Regions from separate parts of the Xenorhabdus sp. XBWT genome, predicted to be linked through region 1. Evidence: predicted binding sites of a transcription regulator. Region 1 holds the regulator's gene; each other region holds the start of a gene.
The links. Region 1 encodes Fur, which represses iron uptake genes when iron is present. Its sites were predicted from a motif close to ATAATAATGAGAACNACTATCAA; they were not measured.
Positions count from the first base shown of each region.

Region 2: the regulator Fur is predicted to act here: its motif matches at 2,039-2,061, upstream of feoA (ferrous iron transporter A).
Region 3: the regulator Fur is predicted to act here: its motif matches at 2,508-2,530, upstream of AC5JQI_RS05580 (TonB-dependent hemoglobin/transferrin/lactoferrin family receptor).

Region 1 is NZ_CM180990.1:1,344,944-1,349,313, forward strand. Features, by position in the region: gene AC5JQI_RS06110 (beta-N-acetylhexosaminidase) at 1-2,395, shown strand, start outside; gene fur (ferric iron uptake transcriptional regulator) at 2,503-2,952, opposite strand; gene fldA (flavodoxin FldA) at 3,129-3,662, opposite strand; gene ybfE (LexA regulated protein) at 3,838-4,128, opposite strand; gene AC5JQI_RS06130 (GlxA family transcriptional regulator) at 4,337-4,370, opposite strand, start outside.
Region 2 is NZ_CM180990.1:163,643-168,012, reverse strand. Features, by position in the region: gene AC5JQI_RS00725 (Tex family protein) at 1-655, shown strand, start outside; gene AC5JQI_RS00720 (pyridoxamine 5'-phosphate oxidase family protein) at 1,168-1,695, shown strand; gene feoA (ferrous iron transporter A) at 2,091-2,318, shown strand; gene feoB (Fe(2+) transporter permease subunit FeoB) at 2,431-4,370, shown strand, end outside.
Region 3 is NZ_CM180990.1:1,231,751-1,236,120, forward strand. Features, by position in the region: gene AC5JQI_RS05580 (TonB-dependent hemoglobin/transferrin/lactoferrin family receptor) at 127-2,436, opposite strand; gene AC5JQI_RS05585 (YtxH domain-containing protein) at 2,759-3,280, shown strand; gene AC5JQI_RS05590 (GNAT family N-acetyltransferase) at 3,465-3,902, shown strand; gene betA (choline dehydrogenase) at 4,007-4,370, opposite strand, start outside.

The sequences.
Region 1 (4,370 bases):
GATCCTGAAACTCGATAATGACCAATACAAAATCACCCATATTACGGGGGATTTACATAAATTGGAGCCGACAGAGAAATTCAATGGCATCAACGCGAATGAAAAGATTGTCCTGCCAATAATCGGAGAGTATTGGCAAATTTACAGTACAGATTTTATGCCTCGCTGGTATGCGACTTCCGGCGATGCCGTCCCTAAGATACTGGCGAATACCGATACAGAAGACATCAGTCAATATTTATCTGATCTGGAAGGTGAGCTGTGGAAACGTATCACGGAAGATCATAATACTCTGATGACACCTGAAAATCGTTTTGCGAAAAACCAATCGGTGGTAAAAGCGAGCGAGGGTAAACTGCGTGGACAGATTATCCCCACACCGAGAGAACTTTCCATTCATTCTCAGGATGTCGATTTATCCCGGGGCGTGAAATTAGAATTGGGCGGGGTGGGTGATAAATCTATTAAGGTGATCAGAGACCGTTTCAAATCCCATCATATTCCATTAGCGGATAACGGCTATCATATTGCGACTCAAATTAATGCAAACAAATTCACCGGTAACTGGCGAATAAAGGGCGCTTATTCGTTGGAAATCACAACCAAAGGAGCACAGATAGTTGCATTTGATCAATCTGGTGTCTTTTATGGTCTGCAATCTCTGTTTTCCTTATTGCCCGCCAACGGCACACCTAAAATAGCCACATTGAGGGCAAAAGATGCGCCGAGATTTGAATACCGTGGCGTGTTCCTTGATGTAGGGCGCAATTTTCACAGCAAAAAAGCCGTTTTGCGTCTGCTCGATCAAATGGCTAACTACAAGTTGAACAAATTCCATTTCCACTTGAGTGATGATGAAGGTTGGCGTCTGGAAATTCCCGGCTTACCGGAACTGACAGAAGTTGGTAGCCAGCGCTGCCATGATCTAAGCGAGACTAAATGCGTATTGCCACAATTGGGATCTGGGCCGAATAACAATAACATGGGCAGCGGTTATTTCAGTCGTCAGGATTACATTGATATTCTGAACTACGCTAAAGCTCGCCAGATAGAAGTGATCCCGGAAATTGATATTCCGGCTCATGCCCGTGCCGCTGTTGTATCAATGGAAGCGCGTTATAAGAGGTTAATGGCACAGGGTAAAGAACAAGAAGCCAGTGAATATCGTTTGCTTGATCCGACTGATACCTCAAACACCACATCCGTACAGTTTTACGATCGCCGGAGTTACCTTAATCCGTGCATGGATTCCTCCAAGAAATTTATCGATAAGGTAATAAGCGAAATTGTTGCCATGCATAAAGAAGCCGGATTGCCGTTAACTACATGGCACTTTGGTGGGGATGAAGCAAAAAATATTCGTTTGGGCGCAGGGTATCAGGATAAAGACGGTCCAATTGTGCCGGGAAAAGGGATTATTAACAAAAAAATCGAAGACAAACCGTGGGCTAAATCCAAGGCTTGCCAGAAGATGATAGCGAAGGGTGTGATTAAAGATGTTGATGAACTCGCCAGCTACTTTGCCATTGAAGTCAGTAAGATCGTCAATACTCACGGTATTGACACAATGCAGGCATGGCAGGACGGCTTGAAGCACGCCAAATCAGCCAAAGACTTCGCCACTAAACATATTGCGGTAAACTTCTGGGATACCCTCTACTGGGGGGGCTATGATTCGGTGAATGACTGGGCAAATAAAGGTTATCGGGTCGTTGTTTCCAATCCTGATTATGTCTATGTCGATATGCCGTATGAAGTTAATCCGAAAGAGCGTGGTTATTATTGGGCAACTCGGTTTAATGATGAGGAGAAAATTTTCAGCTTTGCTCCGAATAACCTGCCACAAAATGCAGAAACATCGGTAGATCGCGACGGCAATAACTTCAATGCCCACAGCAATAAACGCTGGCAGGGTGCTTATGGAATGTCAGGGCAATTGTGGAGTGAAACAGTACGAACGGATGAACAGATGGAATATATGATTTATCCGCGTTTACTGCCGTTGGCGGAACGGGCATGGCATCGAGCGGGTTGGGAGTTGGATTATCAGCAGGGAAGAGAATTTAAAGGCGGAATAACGCGTTATGTCGATATGGCTGAGTTTCATCATGACTGGGTACGTTTTGCCAATCTGATAGGGCAGAATGAACTGGCTAAATTGGATAAGGCCAATGTTTCGTACCGTTTGCCTGTGCCGGGTGGCAGAATTGTTGGGGGAGTCTTTGAAGCCAATATTGCATTTCCGGGTGTTGTTATCCAGTATTCATTGGATGATGGCAAAACATGGCAGGTTTACGATGACAGGCAGCGCCCCTATGTCACTGATAATGTGAAAATTCGCTCAGTCAGTACCGATGGGAAACGTTTTAGCCGGATAGAAGAAGTAAAATTTTAACGCATAAAGCGAACTGCCGATTAGCTTAGCTAATCGGCAATTGCTATTCAAACTAAATGAAATACCAAAAGCAAATTACATCATTACTTCTCTATTACATTTACTTTTTATGAATTTTCATCATGCAGAGCGCTATCTTTGCGACAATCACCAACAGCACAGTGACCGTATAAATAAAGGCTATGGTTTGAAAGCTTAATTTTATAACGGTCAGCAATGATTTTCTGACGTTCTTCGATAAACTCGTCATTAAATTCAATGACTTTACCGCAATCAAGGCAAATCAGATGGTCATGGTGATGTTGCTGAGTGAGTTCAAAAACCGATTTACCACCTTCAAAATTGTGGCGAGTGACAATGCCGGCATCATCGAACTGGTTCAACACGCGATAGACAGTGGCGAGGCCAATCTCTTCACCGATATCAATCAGTTTTTTGTAGAGATCCTCCGCACTGACATGATGGCATTCTGGGTCCTGTAGCACTTCCAGAATTTTTAGTCGTGGAAGTGTTACTTTAAGTCCAGCATTTTTCAATGCTTTATTGTTGTCGGTCATGCGGATTCAGTCCTGTAACTTGAGTTAAGTGAAATTATGATACTTAGGTGTATCGTGAGGGAATCATAATTCTGTTTCACGTTGCTGATTATAGGCATGGATATTCAAAATGAAAACCATGCCAGACCTGATATCATGACACATTATGCAAGAATAATCCTGCGGGAAAGGGAAACTTATGCCCCCAAAATCTCTGATAGACTCATTTCGGTCTTGATTTTCTGCACCCAAGCTTCAACTCGTTCATCAGTCAATTCTGGCTGACGATCTTCATCAATGGCCAGACCGATAAAGTGATTGTCATCGGCCATGCCTTTAGAGGCTTCAAAGTGATATCCTTCGGTCGGCCAGTGGCCTACGATAATGGCGCCATTAGGCTCAATAATATCGCGAATGGTGCCCATAGCATCACAGAAATACTCTGCATAATCTTCCTGATCACCACAGCCGAACAGAGCAACAAGTTTTCCTTCAAAGTTGATCTCTTCCAATGTCGGGAAAAAATCATCCCAATCACATTGAGCTTCACCATAATACCAAGTTGGGATGCCAAGCAGCAGAATATCAAAGGATTCAATGTCTTCTTTGCTGCTTTTGGCAATATCGCGGACTTCAGCAACATCAGCACCGCCCAATTTTTCTTGGATCATCTTGGCGATGTTCTCTGTGTTGCCTGTATCGCTGCCGAAGAATATACCTATTATTGCCATAAAATGGGTTAACCTCTTGTTTTATATGTGCATTAAGCCTATGCACATTGCGCTGAAATCAGCAGGAAAAATGTTAGTTTTAATAAAATGAAAAGCGTTATTTTGACCAAACATCCATGACAAATCTGTCAGATTTGTGTGGTGATAGCGTTTCATTGCTGTTGAGTAAAATCAGTTAATCGGCAAGGTGATTTTTTTCTGCCAGTTGAGCTAACAGCATCTGTTCAATCAGCTCACTGCGACTAATATTGCGCTGTTTTGCCAGATGATTCAGTGCATAGACAGCATCTTCGTTGAGCTTGAGTTCTACTCGACGCAGTCCTTTGACTTTATCCCGTCGCAACTGATTACGTTTATTGATCCTAAGCTGCTCATCTCTGGACAGCGGATTTGTTTTAGGTCGCCCTGGCCTGCGTTCATCTGCGAACAAATCCAGTGTGGTGCGATCAGTTTGTTCTTTTGCCATAAATTCAATTGATAAAGGGCGTGTACCAATAATATAGCGGGCAATAATACCTTAGCTGGACGCGTGTCGCTACTGGTTGATGGGGGAGATTGTTAGAATCAACATTTATGATGTAAGCATTTTTCGTATCATGCGGGTAAGAAAATCAAATCATTTATTAGTGTTGCTAATTATTTGCAAAGTGCAAAATTAGTTGGCAGAAAAAAACTTAATGGTGATATTTCTGGCGATACTCTTTTGGT
Region 2 (4,370 bases), 1.2 Mb from region 1:
AACCGTTCACCCTGAAGCCTATCCGGTGGTTGAGAAAATTCTGGCAATAATGGAGCAGACTCTGCCTGAACTGGTAGGTAACCCTGCGACCCTGCGTAATTTGAACGCACAGGATTTCACAACAGAAAAATTTGGTATCCCAACCGTCACCGACATTCTGAAAGAGCTGGAAAAACCGGGGCGCGATCCACGTCCTGAATTCAAGACTGCCACATTTACCGATGGCGTTGAGACAATGAATGATCTGCATACCGGCATGATTCTGGAAGGCACCGTTACCAACGTGACCAACTTCGGTGCATTCGTAGATATCGGTGTCCATCAGGACGGCTTGGTGCACATTTCTTCCCTGTCTGATCGCTTCATTGAAGATCCACATACTGTGGTCAAAACAGGCGATATCGTGAAAGTGAAAGTGATGGATGTTGACCTGAACCGCAAACGCATTGCATTAACCATGCGTCTTGATGAACAGCCCGGCGAAACATCGGCACGCCGTGGTAGCTCTCAAGGTGGTAATCACCAGGAACAGCGCAACGGTCGCAACGGGAATGGCAGAAACCGCCAGCAGACCTCCCGTTCTTCAGGTTCTGCTTCTATAACCAACAGCGTCATGAGTGATGCACTGGCTGCCGCCTTTGGCAAAAAGCGTTAATCTCAATTAATGACATCCTGAACTGGCTCACAAAGCCAGTTCAGGATGAAATAAAATAGGGTCTGTGCCCGATAGATCTCAAGAAACAGCGCTTATACCTGTCGTCTTTCAAGTTGCAGCTTTGTTGGCTGCGCTCACTCACCCCGGTCACATAGATAATCGTATATTTATAAAAACGGTGATTGGAGTGATTAACTAATTATGACATAAAGAAAACTTAAATTTCGTCAGAATTATCTTCAATAAAAACCATAATATTCATAATGATGAACCTATTTATTTATAACATTACAAATTTAAATGGGTTATAGTAGGTGCCTATTCTCACTAATACTTCGTATAATTCATTCCGCAATAAATTCCATGAAACCATAACTTATTGAATGTAATAAAACATTATCAACTGAAAAACCAATATGTTCTACATCCAATAAATTTCAAATTGCAGGTAATTCAATAGTCATTTGAAAAATAAAGGATATAAAGAACAACTTAACACTGTAGAGGAAAACATGAAAAAATACATCCAAAACAGTTTTGACTTACTCAGCAATATCCGTTTCTTTAATCTTTCCACTCATGATCCGGATGCAGACTCAGTCTGGTCATCAACGATATTTTATATTCCCAAATATAATCCATTGACGCTGATCTGGTATTCAAAACAAGAGACTCGACATTCACGGGAACTGTATAACAGTCCCCGTGTAAGCGGGACAATATACAGTAGTCAGGTTCTGCCTGATTCATCGTTGGATCTGGCTGGTTCTCAGTTCATTGGCTATGCCCGCCAAATTTCTGACGGGCAGTTACAGGAAACCTATGATTACTTCTTCCTGAAAACCTATCCCGATGAAAATATCAGGAAGAAAAAAGCCCGTCCTATCAGCGATTATCAAGGCAATGCACCCCGCCGTTTCTATGAGTTGGAAATTCAGGCCTGGTGGGTATACGATTCGGATGCCTGGAGCCAGAATCAAGATGATGATCGTGTTCAGGTTCCACTGAGCGAGTTGCTTTCATCTGCCAAAATTCAATGACAGATAAATCGCCAGTGAAAATAAAAAACCATTCAATAAATTAATGAAAAAATAAAAATCAACAAGCTCCGTTTATTATTCGGGGCTTGTTGCAGCAATAGATCCTCCCCCATACCCTGTTATCAATTCTAATGACTTATCCATAAAATGAATTTTCCGAAATTTATTAGACACTGAACATCGTCATTTATTTTCAAAAAATCACCATTAATTTGATTAATATCAATTTGTTTCATGTCAATTCAGTGATAAATAACTCGTATTGATATTGCCTATTATTATCATTAATAATCGTAATTAATAATCACCGCCATAATTTTTTCTTGTGAATTTCCCTTTATTGAGGATAATAATTCTTATAATCACTTCTCTTTTCAGTTTTAACGGAGAGTTATATGTCATTTATTCCAGAGCGCAGATATAAAATTCTGGGATTTTCTCCAGATATTAATCCGGCTTATCGACAAAAATTGTTGTCAATCGGTGTCCTGCCCGGAGCAACATTTAAAGTTATTCGCATCGCCCCGTTGGGCGACCCAATACAGGTCGAAACAACCAAATCTAATCTTGCTCTTCGTAAACAAGATTTAGAATTACTTATGTTAGATGAAGCTCTGGACTAGCGAGGCTCAGGGTAAAGCATAAACAGGGTTCAAAACAGCCCCGGCTTACTCACCTCTCTCATCTCACATAACCGGATACAGAAGTATCGCCTCCTGATAGGCAGAAAGTATGATGAAACAATTAACCATAGGTCTGATCGGTAACCCCAATGCCGGCAAAACAACGCTTTTTAATCAACTCACAGGCTCGCGACAACGGGTAGGGAACTGGGCCGGTGTCACGGTAGAACGCAAAACAGGCCACTTTACCACCCATGACCATCAAGTCGAACTTGTCGATCTCCCCGGAACCTATTCTCTCACAACAATTTCGGAACAGACCTCCATTGATGAACAGATTGCCTGCCACTACATTCTTAGTGGCGAAGCCGATATGTTAATCAATGTAGTTGATGCATCGAATCTAGAGCGAAACCTTTATCTTTCACTTCAATTGATTGAGCTGGGCATTCCCTGCATCATTGCGCTGAATATGCTGGATATCGCCCAAAGCCAGCACATCAATATTGATGTCGCGGCATTGGAGCAACGCCTTGGTTGCCCGGTTATACCACTGGTTTCTACCCGTGCCACAGGGATCGATGTACTAAAAAAAACCATCGATAATTATCCGCAAAAATCTAATCCGGTGCAGGTCAAATTTCCCGATGCATTATTGCAGGAGATCTCCCTCCTTTCCGACCAGATTGCAGACAAATTTAACCCACAGCAACGCCGCTGGCTCGCTTTGCAAATACTGGAAGGCGATATTTATGGTCTTGAAATTTCAGGACTGACTCCGGCAAATCAGGCTGAAAGCAAGACCCGGTTGCAACAACAGATTGCAGAACCAGACCTCATCATTGCGGGTGCCCGCTATGAAGCGATTAACGAAATTTGTTTGTCCGTCATTGATACCCGCACAGCGACACCAAACAAACTGACCCGAGTGTTAGACTCTGTAATACTGAATCGCTGGCTGGGTCTTCCCATCTTTCTGTTTATCATGTATCTGATGTTTGTACTTGCCATCAATATTGGAGGAGCCTTACAGCCCATCTTCGACGGAGCATCTTCCGCTATTTTCATTGATGGAATGCAGTGGCTGGGCTATACACTTCATTTCCCGAATTGGCTGACCGTTTTCCTCGCCCAAGGCATCGGCGGGGGTATCAATACGATGCTGCCACTGGTTCCCCAAATTGGCATGATGTACCTGTTCCTCTCCTTCCTTGAAGACTCTGGCTATATGGCACGAGCAGCGTTTGTCATGGACAGGCTGATGCAGGCAATCGGGTTGCCGGGGAAATCTTTTGTGCCCTTAATCGTCGGCTTTGGCTGTAACGTACCCGCCGTGATGGGTTCAAGAACTCTGGATGCCCCGCGCGAACGTTTGATTACCATCATGATGGCTCCGTTTATGTCCTGTGGTGCAAGACTGGCTATCTTCGCAGTTTTTGCTGCGGCTTTCTTCGGAAAAAGCGGTGCGAGTATTGTGTTCTCACTGTATATGTTAGGAATTGTTGTCGCCATTCTGACCGGGCTTCTCCTCAAACATACCCTGATGCGGGGTGAAGCATCGCCATTTATCATGGAACTGCCGGTCTACCATGTGCCTCATGCCAAGACTTTGTTGCTCCAGACCTGGCAACGTCTGAAAGGCTTTGTGATACGTGCGGGTAAAGTCATTGTCGCAGTAAGTATGTTTATTGGTGCCCTGAACAGTTTCTCTTTCTCTGGTAAGACGGTGGATAATATCAACGAATCAGCATTGGCCTCGGTGAGTAAAGTGATTACACCAGTATTGGAACCCATCGGTGTACATCCCGATAACTGGCAAGCAACCGTCGGGCTTGTAACTGGGGCAATGGCAAAAGAAGTGGTGGTTGGCACCCTGAACACCCTGTATACCGCAGAAAACATCACTAAACAGCCATTTAATCCGGAGGAATTCAACTTACTGGATCAATTGGAAGATTCCGTAGCGGAAACATGGGGCAGTCTGAAAGAGACCTTTACCCTGAGTGCACTTTCCAATCCGATTGAGGCCAGCAAAGGTGATGGAGATATGGA
Region 3 (4,370 bases), 110 kb from region 1:
GCCTAGTAGGAGGGGTAAGGATGATAATAATAATTATTTGTATTTAATGGAGGGAAGTCAACGCCACATTTCAGATCTAACCCCCTTAATTTTTAAGAGGGTTAGGGATTAAGTAGTTAAATGCAGTTAGAATTGCTGCGAAATACTGAGCTTGTAATTACGGCCAATACCGGAAACTGCTTCTCCTAAGTAAGGATAATAATCACGATTGAACAAGTTATCGACGGTGATACGTGCTTCAAAACCATTCATGAAAGTAGGACGCCAGCTCGCAAACAGGCCGTGCAAGGCATAACCTTTACTTTTAGGTAATGCCCAATATCCAGCCATTGGATCATCATCCACAGGTGAGCGATCTTGTTTGCGGACAAATTCTCCTTTCCATCCCATCTCCATCTGCAATTGTGGGATTTTGAAACCTAGCATGGCATGGACAGAGGTCGGCGGAATTTCCGTAAACCAGGTTTTATGGCCTATCCATGGGTCTCTCATAGAAGTATCACGCTGACCGCGGATAGTAGAGAAAGATAATTTCCCGAATAGTTTGCTGCTGTTGTAGAAGGTTTCAATTTCCAGACCTTCGATGGTATATCCCGGCAAATTGCGGTAGTTTGACAGGTTTTTTTCACATGAACTGCTGGAGCCACTTTTAGTTTGAACTTTACAGTAAATCCCTCGTCTTTTGAAGATTTCATCCTTACCACGGTTACGGAATAAAGTGGTACGAATTTGCAGGCTGTCATCCTCAAACATCAGATTATCGAAATCAAGAATTGCGCCGAATCGTACTCCTGTCATCCTTTCAACATCAAGGTTACGGCTGGAGCCAGTGAGGCTGGTGAAAACTGATTGAACCTCATATTGTTCATCAATCAATGGTGCCCGCCATGTACGGCTGATATCTGCAAACAGGGAAATATTTTTGCTGGCTTGCCACATTACACCCAAATGAGGCGACCAGCCAGTATAAGTTACACTGCGGTAGTCATGGTTTGCTTCAGGTGATTTGTTGTTAAATCTCGGTGCCTTATTCTCTTCACCAGTATTTTTGATATGGTCGTAGCGGACACCCGGAATTACAGTTACACTCCCCAGTTTCAAAGAATCCTTAATATATAAGCTGTAAGCTTGCTGACTACCGGCTGGCATATAGCTAGGTTGATAATAGCCATAATTGTACTCTGCTTCATTTTTCTTCCCCCTGTCAAACATTAAAATATCGCTATCCTTTTTATGCCAACGTGTTCCCAGCAATAATTCATGCTCGATTATGCCTGTTGAGAATACACTCTTATTCTGGATTTCCGCGCTATTATCGATGTAATTAACCCAGCTTTTATTGCCCATTAATCCGCTGAAAGTATTAGCAGCATTTTCCGGACGGCTATCGTCTTGTTTGGTTTTGGAATACCCATAAGTCATCGTCAGATTTAGCCATCGATTGTCCTCTGGCGCGATATTCCACTTAGCTGTGTAGTTTTGATCAACTTGTTCACGGAAGACCAGTTTCCTTTTCCATGCATCATCCCAGCCATATTTTTTTACCTCGGCAGCCGATGGAACTACCATTCCATCTCGTTTAGCTGCCCATGGTTGCCAACCATCCGATTCGGAACGCATAGCAGACAGGCTTATGGTATGGGTATCATTGAGGTAGAAGTTGGTTTTTAATAAATAAGATGTTTGGTCGTTGTGTGAAAACTCAAAACGAGTACCATCAGGGCGTTTAATATTATGACCATCGCGCTTACTCACATAGAGTAACCCATCTGCAAAACCATCAGGATCTCTGCCAAACAGGGCACCACTGCTGATCCATTGTCTGTCATTGGTGTGATAGCTTTGTTTGATCAAGCCTCCCCAGTTTTCATCAGGCCTCAGCAAATCATTGGCATCCTTGGTGACAATTTTAACAGATCCACCAAATCCACCATTACCATTCAGTAAATTGTGCGGCCCTTTATCAATATCTATGCGTTTAACTAACTCTGGCTCAATAAAGATAGAACCCTGACGATATTTCTGGAAACCTTTTGGGGCATCATCCAGCGTGACTTTTACATCTTCATTTGCCCCCATCCCCCAAATGTTTAATGTTTGCCCGCCAGGACGCGGAGATCCTGACATCGAAACACCCGGCAGTTGATCGAGCAATTGAGCAATGTTATCAGCTTGTGTCCGGTCAATATCTGCCTTTTTAAGTACTGAACTGCCCGCATCATTGCTATTGTATAAACTTTCTACAACAGAAAGTGTGGATAGTTTCATCACTTCACTTTTCTTCTCAGGTTCTTGCTCAGTTGAATTTGCAGTAGCATAAACAGAGCCGGAAAATACAGCACCCAGCACTAATGTTCCTGAGACTGTGCTGGTTAAAATTTTCTGAATCATGGTCACGAGTGGGCGTTTTTCCAATTTTTGACTATTATTTGCCATAAATTTCCTGAAATATGATCAAGTAAAGTATTTTCATTGTTATAAGTCATCTGAGAAACTAAATCGGGCAAACAAAAATGAGAATTATTTTTATTTGTGGATTTTGTTAAGCAGTACGGTGATAGCTTTTATACCCAACCAACAAAGCTAGCAGCTTGGAAGACGACGGGTATATTTTATAAATTGTGTGATCTTTATTCATTGCAGTTGATTGAAATAATTGTTTATTTCGTTTCACCTTCTCAATCGCTGACTATGTCAGCAATGAGATCAAAGTGCTTATTACTTAAGTTAAATTTCTGTAAGTACAAGGGGTTAGTCAATGAAGAAGAAAATTTTTGGTTCTTTGATAGTGGCTGGTTTCGTAACACTGATTGTGGGTTGTGATGATGCGTCGAAAAAAGCCGAAGATGTTGCTCAGCAAGCTGAAGAAAGTGCAGTACAAATGAAAAAGGATGATGAACAAAAAGCGACGAGTGTGATGGATAGAACAAAAGAAAAATCACATGATATTAAGGAAAATACTCAGCATGAAAGCCACGGCATGGTTGATAAGTCTAAGGATGCGCATGGCGGAATCAGTAATTCTGTCAGCGACATTGCCGATCAGGCGAAGTCAAAAATGGCTGATATGCAAAATGAAGCCACTAAGACAGCGAACGATTTGATGGACAGTATGAAAACCAAAACGGGAGAGCTAAAAAATCAGACCGCTGACAAGCTTAATCAGCTTTCAGATGGAATAAAATCGAAGACGGAAGATATGAAGTCTGAGGCCGATAAAAAAACGGATGATTTGACCAATAGTCTGAAAAGTAAGGATGATAAAAAAGATGAAGATTAATTTATCAATGTGATTTCCTGTCAGTATGAAAAATGATTTAATATTGGAAGGGTGATCTGAAAAGATCACCCTTATCCTTACATAAATTAAGCTAAATATTCTTTCTATTACCCTAACTTGACTTAATCTATCTATTTAAACATAGGTCAGAGTTTACTCTGAGAACCACATTCAGGACATAATAATGAAAATAAAACACAGCTTAGGAAGACAGAATTCTGAAGTAATTCAGCAAGCATTCGACATCCGCAAACAGGTATTTACGGATGAACAGGGATTTGCGGCTGAGATTGATATTGATGAGTATGATGATATTGCTCTGCATGTAGTGATATATGATGATGAAAAGCCGATTGGTGTATTACGGGCAATTCTGATGGACAATAATATGCTTAAAGTCGGTCGTGTTGCGATATTAAAGGGTTATCGTGGTCGGGGAATTGGTCGTAACATCGTGGAGTTTATTGAAGATTATGGGCGCAAAAATAGCATTACGACTATTAGTTTATCCTCACAATGTCATGCTCAACCATTTTATGAAAGCCTGGGTTATCAAGCCCATGGTGAAATTTATTTAGAAGAGGGCGCGGAACATATCTTTATGACATTGGATTTGGTCTAAGTTAGTTGAATATCAATACGGGAAAAAATGACGATGTAAAAAATATTACAATATATTTCAATTTTCCCGTATTGATGGTTTATCACATTTTTATGTGAATAAATTTATTGGTGATTATTTTTCGTCAATTGACGAACTGGCGTGTCATTGGCAACATAATATTTCGCCTGACTACGTGGCAGGGGGGCAATTCCCCGAATTCTATCGGCGATTTTTTCTGCCATCATAATTGTTGTGGCGTTCAAATTTCCGGTAATGATGCTTGGCATAATAGAAGCATCAATAACACGTAAATTCTTAACGCCGTGTACACGCCCTTGACCATCCACAACAGCCATTTCGTCTGTTCCCATTTTGCAGCTGCATGATGGATGAAATGCCGTTTCGGCATGTTCGCGAATAAACGCATCCAACTGTTCATCTGTCTGAATTTCAGCGCCTGGACTGATTTCTCGTCCACAGTAGGGA